3 regions of the Mangrovibacter phragmitis genome follow, and region 1 is predicted to be linked to each of the others. Evidence: predicted binding sites of a transcription regulator. Region 1 holds the regulator's gene; each other region holds the start of a gene.
What was found. Region 1 encodes sigma-54, which starts transcription at its own class of promoters, with help from an activator protein. Its sites were predicted from a motif close to GTTGGCACANNTTTCGCTNT; they were not measured.

Region 1 (4,960 bases):
TCGATGGCGTGACTGGACGTTTTTACCGCGTGAGCGGAAATAGTCAGCTAATTGTTCTGCAACATAAACAGAGCGGTGCTTACCACCGGTACAACCAATAGCAACCGTCAGGTAGCTACGATTATTCGTTTCCAGCATGGGCAACCATAACTCGAGGTAGCTGCGAGTCTGGTAAATAAAGTTATGCACTTCGGTATGGCGATCCAAAAAAGCAGCGACGGGTTTATCCAGACCAGTCATGGGGCGTAATTTGGGATCCCAGTGGGGGTTTGGCAGAAAGCGAACATCAAAAACATAGTCTGCATCGATAGGAATACCGTGTTTAAAACCAAATGATTCAAACACCATGGTAAGCTCACGCTCGCGTTTACCCAGTAGCCTGGTTCGCAGCATTTCAGCCAGTTCATGCACTGACATTTCCGAGGTATCAACAATCAAATCAGCCCGGGAACGCAGCGGCTCCAGCAGATCATTTTCTTCATCAATCGCACTTTCCAGTGACAGATTTTTACTGGACAGCGGATGAAGACGCCTTGTGTCACTGTAGCGTCGAATCAACGTGTTACGGTCAGCATCCAGGAACAGAAGTTGCGGCGAAAATGTATCAGGCAAATTACGCATTGCCTGCTCAAAAATTTCCGGTGACTCGGGCATATTGCGTACATCAATACTGACTGCCGCAGATGTTTGCCGGTCAGATAATGTGCGGGCTAAATCGGGTAGCAACACAACTGGCAAGTTGTCTACACAGTAAAAACCCATATCTTCCAAAGCACGCAAGGCTACGGATTTCCCTGAACCTGAGCGGCCGCTGACAATCATCAGCACCATGAACAGTCTCTCCCCCAGTCTGAATATACCCGTTGTCGGTTTGCACAGGGTGGCTATATTTATCTCTCTCATCCCTGAGAGGCACCCTAATGACCGCTACCAGTAAAACACCCTTTACGTTACTGATGCAGATGAAGCCAGTGGCGTTTACGGTGTTAGCCTGCATGCATCCCCAATTTTCATGGGTATCATGTGATGTTAATTCATGATTACTGAGCCGGAATCAGGCTTCTGCATTTCCCGCATCAGTAATAATGTTAAACAGTTCTTCATCCGTTTGGGCCATACGGAGCTGACGACAAATCGTTTTGTCGGCCAGTTTTTTGGCAACCAACGACAAAGTGTGTAAGTGTGTTTTAGTTTGATCTGCCGGAACCAGCAGCGCGAATAAGAGATCAACTGGCTGATTATCAATGGCATCGAAAGGTATGGGTGTTTCCAGACGGATAAATACACCAACGGCACGTAATGTGTCTTCTTCCAGTTTACCGTGCGGGATAGCGATACCATTACCAATGCCGGTACTTCCCATACGTTCGCGGGTTAATACAGCATCAAAAACCGCTTGTGACGGAAGGCCTAACTGCTTAGCCGCCAGCTCACTGACGATTTCCAGAGCACGTTTTTTGCTCTGACAATGTACGTTATTACGCGTACATTCCTGGTTCAGGACAGCGCTGAGTTGCAGCGCGGAATCATTATTCATCATAGCTCCACCTGGTACCCTCTGTGCCAGCGGCCCGCTATCCTGCGATAACGGGCCGCTGAGATTCAGGGAAATACCTGGGTCATCAATGCTGTTTCAGTTTATCTTTGTGTTTAGTTAATTGACGTGCGAGTTTATCTATCAAACCGTCAATTGCGGCATACATATCCTGGCCTTCGGCACTGGCATGCAATTCACCGCCATTTACATGAAGTGTAGCATCCGCTGTTTGAGTGACTTTTTCCACTTTCAACACAATATAGACCTGGTTGATCCTTTCGAAATACTGCTCCAGTTTGGCGAACTTTGTGTTGACGAATTCGCGCATAGCTTCAGTAATCTCGACATTCTGTCCTGTGATATTGAGTTGCATATTGTCTTCCTTATCGGTTGAGTCAAACCAATTGTTTACGCTGGTTCGACGGCGGTATGGATAAAGACTCGCGGTATTTTGCGACAGTGCGCCGGGCCACCATGATACCTTGATCAGATAACATAGAAGTCAGTTTACTATCACTAAGTGGTTTTGCCGGGTTTTCTGCGGCAATCAACTTCTTCACCAGTGCGCGAATTGCCGTGGAAGAGGCTTCGCCCCCACCTTCAGTATTCACATGGCTGGAGAAGAAATATTTCAGCTCAAAAATGCCCCGTGGGCTGTGCAGGTATTTTTGCGTGGTAACGCGCGAAATCGTTGATTCGTGCATTTCCACCGCCTGAGCAATATCTGCCAGTACCATTGGCTTCATGTATTCTTCGCCATTTTCGAAAAAAGCCTGCTGCTGCTCTACAATACACTGGCTGACCTTGAGCAGTGTCTCATTTCGGCTTTCCAGGCTTTTGATTAGCCATTTCGCTTCCTGCAGATTACTGCGGATGAACTGACTGTCACTGTCATTACGAGCATTGTTGCACATAGAGGCGTAATGCTGGTTAATGGACAGGCGGGGAATACTGTCGGAATTCAGTTCAACTGTCCAGTGCCCTTTATGTTTGCGCACCAGTACATCCGGAATAACGTATTCAGGCTCAGTGGTGTGAATGGACTGCCCTGGACGAGGATCAAGAGACAGGATCAGCATCATCGCATCTTTCAGCACATCTTCTTTTAGACGCGTGATTTTCATCAGTGTCCGGAAGTCATGGTTTGCCAGAAGATCGAGATGCCCATTGATTATCTGCCGGGCTTCTTCAAGAAAAGGCGTTTCACGAGAGAACTGAGAAAGCTGGATAAGCAAACAATCACGTAAATCACGGGCAGCTACACCCACAGGATCAAACCGCTGAACTCGCTTGAGTACAGCCTCGATTTCATCCAGTGTTATGGTTTCATCGCCCATGCTTTCCAGAATATCTTCAACGGGAACGGTGAGATAGCCTGTTTCATCTACCGCATCGACAATCGACGTGGCAATTGCCCTGTCAGTATCAGAGAACGGTGTCAGTTCCACTTGCCACATCAGGTAATCCTGAAGTGTTTGTGTTGTCTCCCCCTGATAAACAGGCAGTTCATCATCAATGTAATCGGCACCGGTGCCGGAGGGGGTTCCTGCGGTATAGATCTCATCCCAGCTTGCATCCAGCGGCAGCTCTTCAGGCATATCTTTTTGCTCAAGCGCTTCACGGGTATCCAGCGACTCACTATCCTGAGCATCCTGAGTTTCCACTTCGTCATGAAAATCGGTTTGCTCAAGCAGCGGATTATTTTCCAACGCTTGCTGGAGTTCTTGCTGCAGTTCCAGCGTAGACAGTTGCAACAGGCGAATGGCCTGTTGTAACTGAGGCGTCATGGCAAGCTGTTGACTAAGCTTTAGTTGCAAACCTTGCTTCATATTCAGAGCATACTTCCTCAGGTCAATACGTTAATAATACCTGCCCTGGCAAAAAGAAAAACTCTCCTGATAAAGTGAAACGGTGACAGTGATAACGAATAGCGAACAAACCTGATGTGAGGTGTGCTCACTCTTTTTTACATCCTGTCACGCTTACCCTATCAGAGTCTGAACTCTTCCCCAAGATATACCCGCTTCACATGCTCGTCTTCGAGAATTTCACTGGGTGTGCCATGGGCAATAAGATGACCCTGGCTGACAATATAAGCCCGTTCACAAACCGCCAGCGTTTCGCGTACGTTGTGGTCGGTAATCAATACGCCCAGACCGCTATCACGCAGATGTTCGATAATACGTTTTATGTCGATAACCGAGATGGGGTCAACCCCTGCGAAGGGTTCATCCAGCAGAATGAACTTCGGATTAGCAGCCAGCGCCCGAGCAATCTCTACACGACGGCGTTCACCACCAGACAGTGATTGACCAAGGCTGTCGCGCAGATGTTCGATGTGAAATTCTTCCATCAACTCATTTGCCCGATCAACACGTTGTTCGCTGGAGAGATCATCGCGAATTTGTAACACAGCCATCAGGTTATCGTACACGCTGAGACGCCGGAAAATAGACGCTTCCTGTGGCAGATAGCCAATTCCCCTACGGGCACGGGCATGAAGTGGTAACAGGCTGATGTCTTCATCGTCAATGGTGATATTACCGGCATCGCGTGGAACAATACCCACTACCATGTAAAACGTGGTAGTTTTCCCCGCACCGTTTGGCCCCAGCAGGCCAACGATTTCTCCAGAGTTCACAGTTAAACTGACATCTTCTACGACCCGGCGCCCTTTATAGGCCTTCGCCAGGTTTTTCGCTGTAAGTGTTGCCATACCGAATTAGTTACTCTTTTTAGGGGCTGGTTTCTGGTCTTTTTTGTCCTGAAGTTGGGACGGAACCAGAACGGTAGTCACGCGTTTACCTTTATCACTAAACGCCTGCATTTTCTGTTCTTTCACCAGATAGGTAATTTTATCGCCAGTGATATTACTATCCAGTTGCTCCAGGTAAGCTTTGCCAGTCAGCACGACAAAATCATTTTGCAGCTCATAATGCATATGGCTGGCATGGCCTTTAACCGGCTTGCCGTTATCCTGCATTTGATAGAATGTGGCAGGGTTACCATAGCCATCAATCACTTCTTTACCTTTTTCGCCACCGGGACGTGTCACAACAACTTTGTCCGCGTTGATCTTTATGCTTCCCTGGGTGACAACAACATTACCGGTAAAGGTAACAATATTGCCCTGCATATCCAGAGACTGTTGATCTGATTCGATATGGATAGGCTTATCCGTATCGCCAGTTAACGCAAATGCCGGGAGGCTGGCGGCAAACAATGCACCGGCTACCAGAACGTTAAGGCTGAGTTTGTTTATTTTGAATTTCATAGGAAGTTCTAACCTTTTCAATCAGCTTGGCCGTTTTACTGCGTAAGTTGCCGCGCATTTTCAAACCACTGGAATTAAATGTGGTGCCATATAGCGTCACCAGATCATCGGAGGCAACATCCTGAGTTATCAGGTTTACCTGCGCGTTA
Region 2 (4,960 bases), 1.9 Mb from region 1:
GAAAACCCCGGACGCATGCCACGGCTGGTATCTGCCGGCAATGTAAACTGAGAAACCACCAGAACGCTGCCACCAGCCTGCTGAACATTCAGGTTCATTTTGTCATTTTCGTCCTGAAAAATGCGGTAACCAAGCACACGCTCACACAAACGATCTGCTTTCTGGTGGGTATCTTCTTTTTCGACACCTAATAACACTAAAAGTCCGGGACCAATCTGACCAGTAATCATGTCATCCACCTTTACGCAGGCTTCAGACACACGTTGTATTAAAGCAATCATGATGAATTCTTATTGGATGAATGGAGACAATCAAGTCAGGTAACCGGGTTGTGTTCAGCAAACCAGGCAGGAATACGTTTACGATCATCGACTAATACACTGGTTATACCCAATTGCTGAGCCGCATTAATATTCTCATGGTTGTCATCAAAAAATACGGCATCACTGGCTGCCACACCTTCCTGGCTCAGGACATATTGATAAATCTCAGGTTCAGGTTTACGCATCCCGATTTCATGAGAAAGGTAGACATGTGAAGCAGCATCATCCACTTCAGGCCAGCGCTCACGCCAGAACAACGTATGCAACAGGTTGGTATTAGACAACACCACCACTCGCTGTTGCTGCGAGCGCAATGAGCGCATGATATCGATAACCTCAGGGCGCAAACCCACAAATACAGCCTGCCAGCCTTCAGTAAATTGCTCCGGGCTCAGGGGTAAACACAGTTCATGTGACATATTCTGAATAAACACATCATCACTAATTTCCCCACGCTCATGGCGCTGAAAACTCTCCCCCATATGAAAACGCTCCTTTACTCTGGCCAGCGGTACATGGGTATAGTGGCTCCAGGTGCCAAGCACACGGTTAAAGTCGATATCGATAATGACATTCCCAAGGTCAAAGATATAAAGCATTGCATCTTCTCCAGTGAGGCCATGGAGAATTAACTGTAGCGGTAATCGCTTGATTTGACTATCCGGCAGGTAACAAGAAGGCATAAAAAAACCCCGCCAAAAAAGACGGGGTTCTGTACCAGCGAAAGAAAAACGTGATTATTCTTTCGGACCGCGAGTGGCGCGACGGCGATCGTTTTCAGTCAGATGACGTTTACGCAGACGAACAGAAGTTGGCGTTACTTCTACCAGTTCGTCATCATCGATAAACTCCAGCGCCTGCTCCAGGGTCATTTTAACCGGCGGAGACAGAGTAGTCGCTTCGTCAGTACCGGATGCACGCATGTTGGTCAGTTTTTTACCCGTCAGGCAGTTCACAGTCAGGTCGTTAGAGCGGCTGTGAATACCGATGATCTGGCCTTCATACACTTCAGCACCATGGCCGAGGAACAACTTACCGCGATCCTGCAGGCTGTACAGTGCATAAGCAACTGCTTTACCCTGACCATTGGAAATCAGTACGCCGTTCTGGCGCTGACCGATTTCACCCGGACGCAGGTCATCATAGTGGCTGAATGAAGCGTAAAGCAGACCAGTACCAGAAGTCATGGTCATGAATTCAGTACGGAAGCCAATCAGACCACGGCTTGGAATGATGTAATCAAGACGAACGCGGCCTTTGCCATCTGGCATCATGTCACGCATTTCACCTTTACGCAGGCCCAGTGCTTCCATTACAGAACCCTGGTGCTGTTCTTCGATATCCAGCGTTACCTGCTCAAACGGTTCCTGAGTACGGCCATCAATTTCACGGAAGATAACTTTAGGACGAGACACCGCCAGTTCGAAACCTTCACGACGCATGTTTTCAATCAGGACAGACAGGTGCAGTTCACCACGACCAGAAACACGGAAAGCATCCGGGTCTGGGGTTTCTTCAACACGCAGAGCTACGTTGTGCACCAGTTCTTTTTTCAGTCGGTCAAGAATCTGACGGGAAGTAACGAACTTACCTTCTTTACCACAGAACGGAGAGGTGTTTACGCAGAAGAACATGGTCACAGTCGGTTCATCGACTGTCAACGCAGGCAGAGCTTCTACATTGTTCGGATCACAGATGGTGTCGGAAATATTCAGATCACCCAGACCCGTGATTGCAATGATATCGCCGGCTTCAGCAGAAGCAGACTCAATACGTTGCAGACCCATGTGGCCCAGAACCTGGCCAACTTTGCCATTACGACGTTTGCCTTCGCTGTCGACAATGGTGACTTGCTGGTTCGGTTTAACCACGCCGCGTTTGATACGCCCAATGCCGATAACACCAACATAGTTGTTGTAATCCAGCTGGGAGATTTGCATCTGGAACGGGCCATTCAGGTCAACACTTGGCGGTGCCACATGTTTGACAATGGCTTCGAACAGCGGAGTCATGTCTTCAGCCATGTCTTCGTGATCAAGACCTGCGATACCATTTAACGCAGAAGCGTAAACAATAGGGAAGTCCAGCTGTTCGTCAGTTGCACCCAGGTTAACGAACAGGTCGAACACCTGATCAACAACCCAGTCAGGGCGTGCGCCAGGACGGTCAACTTTGTTGATAACCACAATTGGTTTCAGACCGTAGGCAAACGCTTTTTGCGTTACGAAACGAGTCTGCGGCATCGGGCCATCCATTGCGTCTACCAGCAGCAGAACTGAGTCAACCATGGACATAACGCGTTCTACTTCACCACCAAAGTCGGCGTGCCCTGGGGTGTCCACGATATTGATGCGGTAGTCGCGCCAGTTAATGGCGGTATTTTTCGCGAGGATGGTAATCCCACGCTCTTTCTCCAGGTCGTTGGAGTCCATGACGCGCTCGGTCAGCTCATTACGCTCACCAAACGTGCCAGATTGTTGCAGCAGCTTGTCGACCAGGGTGGTTTTACCATGGTCAACGTGCGCAATAATGGCGATGTTACGCAGATTTTCGATCACAACTTTGCCTCAGGCATTAGGAATAGCGCGCTATTGTACACGTATTAATCGAAGGACTGAACAGGATCACAAACATCTATTGCTAACAAGCTTACATTTCAGGGTTTGTGATCATTTTCACGAAGCACAGATTTGCACCAGTGCGCATTTATGCACCACAAAAGCGCATCACATTAGCACGCATGCACTATAATAGTGCATACTTTCCATTGTGGTGCAGTGCGTTTTCACGGTGGTGCGCATCATAACGCCTTTTGGGCTATTTTTGAAAGTTGGCACAGTTTTCGCTTAATCAAAATTACGGCAAACGCATTTTTTGAAGTGTTTGAAGTATTCGTTACCACGACGACAATGACAATTCCAGGAGATTTAAGTATGTCCGCAGAACACGTTTTGACGATGCTGAATGAACATGATGTGAAGTTCGTTGATTTGCGCTTCACCGATACTAAAGGCAAAGAACAGCACGTCACTATTCCAGCCCACCAGGTTAACGCTGACTTTTTCGAAGAAGGCAAAATGTTCGATGGTTCTTCCATCGGTGGCTGGAAAGGTATCAACGAATCAGACATGGTACTGATGCCAGACGCCTCTACCGCTGTTCTGGATCCATTCTATGAAGAGCCGACTCTGATCATCCGTTGCGACATTCTGGAACCTGCTACCATGCAGGGCTATGACCGCGACCCGCGCTCTATCGCAAAACGTGCTGAAGAATACCTGCGTTCTACCGGTATTGCTGATACCGTTCTGTTTGGGCCTGAGCCTGAATTCTTCCTGTTCGATGATGTTCGCTTCAAAAGTGACATCTCCGGTTGCCACGTTGCTATCGATGATATTGAAGCAGCATGGAACTCTGATACCAAATACGAAGGCGGTAACAAAGGTCACCGTCCTGCTGTGAAAGGTGGTTACTTCCCGGTTCCGCCAGTAGACTCATCACAAGACATCCGTTCTCAAATGTGTCTGACCATGGAACAGATGGGCCTGGTTGTTGAAGCTCACCACCACGAAGTTGCGACTGCTGGCCAGAACGAAGTGGCTACCCGCTTCAATACCCTGACCAAAAAAGCTGACGAAATCCAGATCTACAAATATGTGGTGCACAACGTTGCTCACGCATTTGGTAAAACAGCGACCTTTATGCCAAAACCGATGTTTGGTGATAACGGTTCTGGTATGCACTGCCACATGTCTCTGTCCAAAAACGGTGTAAACCTGTTCTCTGGCGACAAATATGCTGGCCTGTCAGAAGAAGCGCTGTTCTACATTGGTGGTGTTATCAAACACGCTAAAGCAATCAACGCCCTGGCTAACCCATCAACCAACTCTTACAAACGCCTGGTTCCGGGTTATGAAGCACCGGTTATGCTGGCTTACTCTGCCCGTAACCGTTCTGCCTCAATCCGTATTCCGGTGGTTGCATCTCCGAAAGCTCGCCGTATCGAAGTTCGCTTCCCGGACCCGGCTGCTAACCCGTACCTGTGCTTTGCTGCACTGATGATGGCTGGCCTGGACGGTATCAAAAACAAAATCCATCCTGGCGAAGCAATGGACAAAAACCTGTATGACCTGCCTGCAGAAGAAGCAGCAGAAATCCCACAGGTTGCAGGCTCTCTGGAAGAAGCACTGAACGCACTTGATGCAGACCGTGAGTTCCTGACTGCTGGTGGTGTATTCACTGATGATGCCATCGACGCTTACCTGGAACTGCGTCGTGCAGAAAACGATCGTGTGCGTATGACTCCGCATCCGGTTGAATTCGAGCTGTACTACAGCGTCTGATTTATTAAAGAGTCATTTTTTGTTGCCGTGGAAACTTTCAGCCCATCTTCGGATGGGCTTTTTTCTCCGACAATAAAGTTTTTTGCCTCTTTTTTGTACCAATATCTACAAAGCACCAAAACAGTGCACAACATTCGGAGACTGCTGAATGGCAAGCGGCGCACTGCCCGATGCTGGGCAGATCCTTAATTCTCTCATCAACAGCATTCTGCTGGTTGATGACAACCTGGCGGTTCACTATGCGAACCCGGCAGCGCAGCAACTTCTGGCGCAAAGTTCCCGCAAACTTTATGG
Region 3 (4,960 bases), 1.4 Mb from region 1:
GGGCTGGGTACTTGTTAGTGAGAAATGGGCCGGCGTGAGCATCACTTCCGCGTCACCTCGGGTGGCCCGTGCAATGAGCACGGCCCGATAAATCGCATGTTCCAGTTCACGCACATTGCCAGGCCAGGTATGAGCGCTCAGTACAGACAGGGAATCAGGGCTTAATGCGACAGACTGCAACCCAAATCGCCCACGGCACCGCTCACAAAAAAACCCCGCCAGTAAAGCGATATCCTCTCCCCGTTCCCGCAATGGCGGTACCCGTACCGGGAACACACTAAGGCGATGAAATAAATCCGCCCTGAAACGCCCGGCCAGCACTTCCGCTTTTAAATCGCGGTTTGTGGCGGCGAGCACTCTCACATCCACCTGTGAGTTTTTGTCGTCCCCGACGCGCTGAATATCGCCATATTGCAGTACCCGCAGCAATTTAGCCTGCAAAGATAATGGCAGCTCACCAATCTCATCGAGAAATAATGTACCGTTATTGGCCCGCTCAAATTTCCCCTGTCGGTCACTGATTGCGCCAGTAAACGCACCTTTCACATGCCCAAAGAGTTCACTTTCCGCCACACTTTCCGGTAAAGCGGCACAATTTAAATACACCATGGGCTGGTGAGCCCGGTCAGACCCTTCATGGATAGCACGCGCCACCAACTCTTTGCCGGTACCGGTTTCGCCATTAATAAGCACCGTCAGATCAGATGCCGCCACCACACTGATTTCGTGACGTAACTGAGTAACAGGTACTGAAAGCCCCACTATCTCCGTACTCTCTTCTGTGGAAGACAAGGGAGGCAGTGCTGCCTCGTTACTGCTCAGGCTCTGGCTTTCCAGTTGTTTTATTAACAAGGCATTCTTAAGTGTGTTCGCCGCCAGTACCGCAATCAGCCACAGTTCATCGTTGCTGAGGTGGTCAAAGCACGCCGCATTCATACTGTCCAGCGTCAGCGCGCCCACCAGACGTTCATCATCAAACAGAGGCAACCCGACACAGGCGTGGACTTTTAATTGTTCCTGCCCAGGAATCAGTCCGTCATAAGGGTCGGGTAACCCGCTGTCAGCCGGAAAACGCACCACATTCCCGGCCCGAGCTATGGCCTCAAGGCGCGGGTGGCTGGCAGGATCAAATCGCCTGCCCAGAACATCGGGCGAAAGACCATGAATCGCCAGTGGACGAAACTGGCGATGTTCATATAACAGCAACGCACAGGCATCGCAGACAAGAACACGCTGCAGCAGGTTAACCAGCCGCTGAAAGCGTACCTCACAGGTTCCCCCCTGGTTTAACTCCCCGGCAATATCCGCTAACTGGCGAATCTGAAGCGGCATAACAGTCTCCTGGCGTAGTCATTATGACAACTCATACTGTCATAATGACTTTTTAAATGATAGTCAAAAAGACTACCCCATTGAACACTGCAAACACAAAAATAAATAAAAACAATAAGTTAAAAATTGGCACAGGTATTGCTATTTATCTGGTCATAACAGACACACAATGATATTCACTGAGGGTTTTATGACTGTTCATGTAAAAAATAACATTTTTTGGGTTGGTCAACGGGACTGGGAAGTCCGTGATTTTCACGGCACGGAATACAACACCACCAAAGGCAGTAGTTATAACAGTTATCTGATTAAAGAAGAGAAAACCGTGCTGATTGACACGGTTGATCATAAATTCAGCCGGGAGTTTGTACGCAACCTCCAGACTGAGACAGACCTGCGTTCTCTGGATTACATCATTATTAACCATGCTGAAGAGGATCATGCTGGCGCACTCACTGAGCTGATGGCTCTGATCCCTGACACACCTGTCTACTGTACCGCTAATGCAATTGATTCTATTAATGGCCACCATCACCACCCGGAATGGCATTTCAACGTCGTCAAGACAGGCGATACGCTGGATATTGGCAATGGTAAGCAACTGGTGTTTGTTGAAACCCCGATGCTGCACTGGCCTGACAGTATGATGACTTACCTGACTGGCGATGGGGTGTTATTCAGTAATGATGCTTTCGGCCAGCACTACTGTGATGAACATTTGTTTAATGATGAGGTGGATCAAACTGAGCTGTTTGAACAATGCCTGCGTTATTTTGCCAATATCCTGACGCCGTTCAGCCGCCTTGTTGCGCCTAAGGTAACAGAGTTGTTGGGATTTAACTTACCCGTCAACATGATAGCAACCTCACACGGCGTGATTTGGCGCGATAACCCGGCACAAATTATCGAACAGTATCTGCAATGGTCTGCCGATTTTCAGGAAGACCGCATTACGCTGTTTTATGACACCATGTCCAACAATACCCGCATGATGGCGGATGCCATTGCTCAGGGGATCCACGAAGCTGACCCGCGTGTAACCGTCAAAATTTATAATGTTGCCCGCCACGATAAGAATGAAATTCTGACCAGTTTATTTCGCTCCAAAGGCATCCTGGTAGGCTCCTCCACCATGAATAACGTCATGATGCCCAAAATCGCCGCAATGCTGGAAGAAATCACCGGGTTACGATTCAGAAACAAGAAAGCTTCCGCTTTTGGCAGTTATGGCTGGAACGGTGGCGCAGTGGATAGAATTCAGACCCGGTTGACAGATGCCGGTTTTGAAACTGCATTATCCTTAAAAATCAAATGGCGCCCTGATGACACTCTGCTGGAAACCTGCCGTGAACATGGGCGCAAACTTGCTCACTTATGGGCACTTTCCCCCCTACCGTCCAGGGAATCCGCCCCCCTGGACAGCGCGCTGACTCCACAGCAAACAGAAGAAAATAGCACCTGTATGCAATGCAGTGTTTGCCAGTGGATTTACAACCCCCGACTGGGTGAACCCGTGCAAGGCATTGCGCCAGGAACACCATGGGACCAGGTACCCGAAACCTTTCTCTGCCCGGAATGTGGGCTGGGGAAAGCCGTATTTGATGAGCTCTGTGTGGAGGCGTTATGAGTGACAATGTCGTCATTATTGGCTCCGGTTTTGCCGCCAGACAACTGGTCAAACACATTCGTAAGCTTGATGCTCATCTGCCGGTAACACTGATTGCCGGCGACAGTGCTGACGAATACAACAAACCCGAGTTAAGTCATGTTATTAGCCGTGGGCAACACGCCGATGATTTGACGCGCCAGACAGGTGCGGCATTTGCCCAGGCCTTTAACCTTACACTGCACGCCCACACCCAGGTGACAAGCCTCGATCCGCAACGAAAAACGGTGAGTGGTGGCGGGCAAACCTGGGCGTACAGTAAGCTGGTGCTGGCAACAGGCGCCAGGGCGCGAATCCTCCCGGTGCCTGGCGGTGAGGACATGATAACGCTGAATAGCCAGGCTGAATTCCGTCGTTACGCAACACGGCTCTTTGATGCCCGGCGCATATTGGTAGTCGGAGGAGGATTAATTGGTTGTGAGCTGGCAATGGATCTGTGCCGCGCCGGTAAGCAGGTGACCCTGGTTGATAAAGCACCGTCGATACTGCCTGCGTTACTGCCCGTTCACCTGAGCGCCCCGCTTCACTGTGCACTGACGAAAGCCGGAGTCACAGTGCTCACCGGGCAACAATTACACTGTATTGAGCCGCATGCCGACGGGCTTCGAATAAGCCTGGAAAAGGGGATTCAGTTTAGCGTTGACGACGTTATTTCCGCGACCGGGTTGCAGCCTGAAACAACACTCGCCAGGCAAGCGGGTTTAGCGGTTAATCAGGGCATTCAGGTCAATCAAAAATTGCAAACCAGCGACCCGGCTATTTTTGCTCTTGGCGACTGCGCGGAAATCAATGGGCAGTGCCTGCCCTACCTCCAGCCAGGCCAACTCAGCGCACTAACCCTGGCTCAAAACCTGACAGGTCAGGATGTGGCGCTTTCCCTGCCACCAGCGCTGGTGAAGGTAAAAACGCCGTTGTTACCATTACAGTTAGCCGGGCAGCCATTACGGGAAGATTTGCACTGGAAAATTGCTGTCACAACCAACGGGATGGCTGCACAAGGCTACGATAACGATGAAACCCTGTGTGCTTTTGTCGCCAGCGAGGAACGGATACCTGAATCCTTTGGCTGGTTACGTCAACTGGCTGGTGCATAAACCACGAGCGTTCACCACGCAATGCAAAAACGTTAAATATACTCAGTGGGCAGGGATTGGCCTGCTCCACTGGGTGAGCCCCTGACTGCGGATGCAGGGTACCGCACTGGGGTAAACATCGGACTTTTTACGCCCGCGCTTTTTTACCCCACGCCGCCATAATCCATTTGCCGCAAAGCTGACATTCCGCTAAAGTCCTGCCCCTTCTTCACTGGCATGGGGATAATGAGACATATGTTTATTGGTTTTGATTACGGTACAGCGAACTGCTCCGTGGCGGTGATGCGTGATGGCAAACCCACAATGTTAAAACTGGAAGGCGACAGCGCTTTATTGCCTTCTATGTTGAGTGCGCCAGCACGAGAAGCCGTCAGTGAATGGCTCTATCGCCACCAGAATGTGAGCTTTGAAGACGCAGAGTCTGCGGCTTTGTTACGCCGGGCTATCAGTGCCAACCGCTTAGAAGATATCGAAGTGACTGCGCAGAGTATTCAGTTCGGGCTGACATCACTGCACCAGTATATTGAAGACCCGGAAGAAGTCTGGTTTGTCAAATCACCCAAGTCATTTCTTGGCGCAAATGGGTTAAAACCCCAACAAGTCGCGTTTTTTGAAGATCTGGTGTGCGCCATGATGTGCCATATACGCCAGCAGGCCGAAAGCCAGCTACAGGAAACGGTCAACCAGGCCGTGATTGGACGCCCGATTAACTTCCAGGGGTTGGGTGGCGAAGAAGCCAACCAACAGGCTCAGGGTATTTTGGCCCGTGCAGCGGCGCGTGCTGGTTTCAGCGATGTTGAATTTCAGTTTGAGCCTGTTGCCGCCGGGCTCGATTATGAAGCCTCACTGAACCATGAACAGCGCGTGC

Region 2: the regulator sigma-54 is predicted to act here: its motif matches at 3,153-3,172, upstream of glnA (glutamate--ammonia ligase).
Region 3: the regulator sigma-54 is predicted to act here: its motif matches at 1,458-1,477, upstream of norV (anaerobic nitric oxide reductase flavorubredoxin).

Annotation. Positions count from the first base shown of each region.
Region 1 covers NZ_CP134782.1:3,828,748-3,833,707, reverse strand. The annotation lists gene rapZ (RNase adapter RapZ) at 1-831, opposite strand, end outside; gene ptsN (PTS IIA-like nitrogen regulatory protein PtsN) at 1,055-1,540, opposite strand; gene hpf (ribosome hibernation promoting factor) at 1,623-1,910, opposite strand; gene rpoN (RNA polymerase factor sigma-54) at 1,933-3,366, opposite strand; gene lptB (LPS export ABC transporter ATP-binding protein) at 3,528-4,253, opposite strand; gene lptA (lipopolysaccharide ABC transporter substrate-binding protein LptA) at 4,260-4,811, opposite strand; gene lptC (LPS export ABC transporter periplasmic protein LptC) at 4,780-4,960, opposite strand, start outside.
Region 2 covers NZ_CP134782.1:5,686,699-5,691,658, forward strand. The annotation lists gene dtd (D-aminoacyl-tRNA deacylase) at 1-281, opposite strand, end outside; gene yihX (glucose-1-phosphatase) at 317-922, opposite strand; gene typA (ribosome-dependent GTPase TypA) at 1,061-2,881, opposite strand; gene glnA (glutamate--ammonia ligase) at 3,257-4,666, shown strand; gene glnL (nitrogen regulation protein NR(II)) at 4,815-4,960, shown strand, end outside.
Region 3 covers NZ_CP134782.1:2,403,580-2,408,539, forward strand. The annotation lists gene norR (nitric oxide reductase transcriptional regulator NorR) at 1-1,332, opposite strand, end outside; gene norV (anaerobic nitric oxide reductase flavorubredoxin) at 1,523-2,959, shown strand; gene norW (NADH:flavorubredoxin reductase NorW) at 2,956-4,092, shown strand; gene yegD (molecular chaperone) at 4,327-4,960, shown strand, end outside.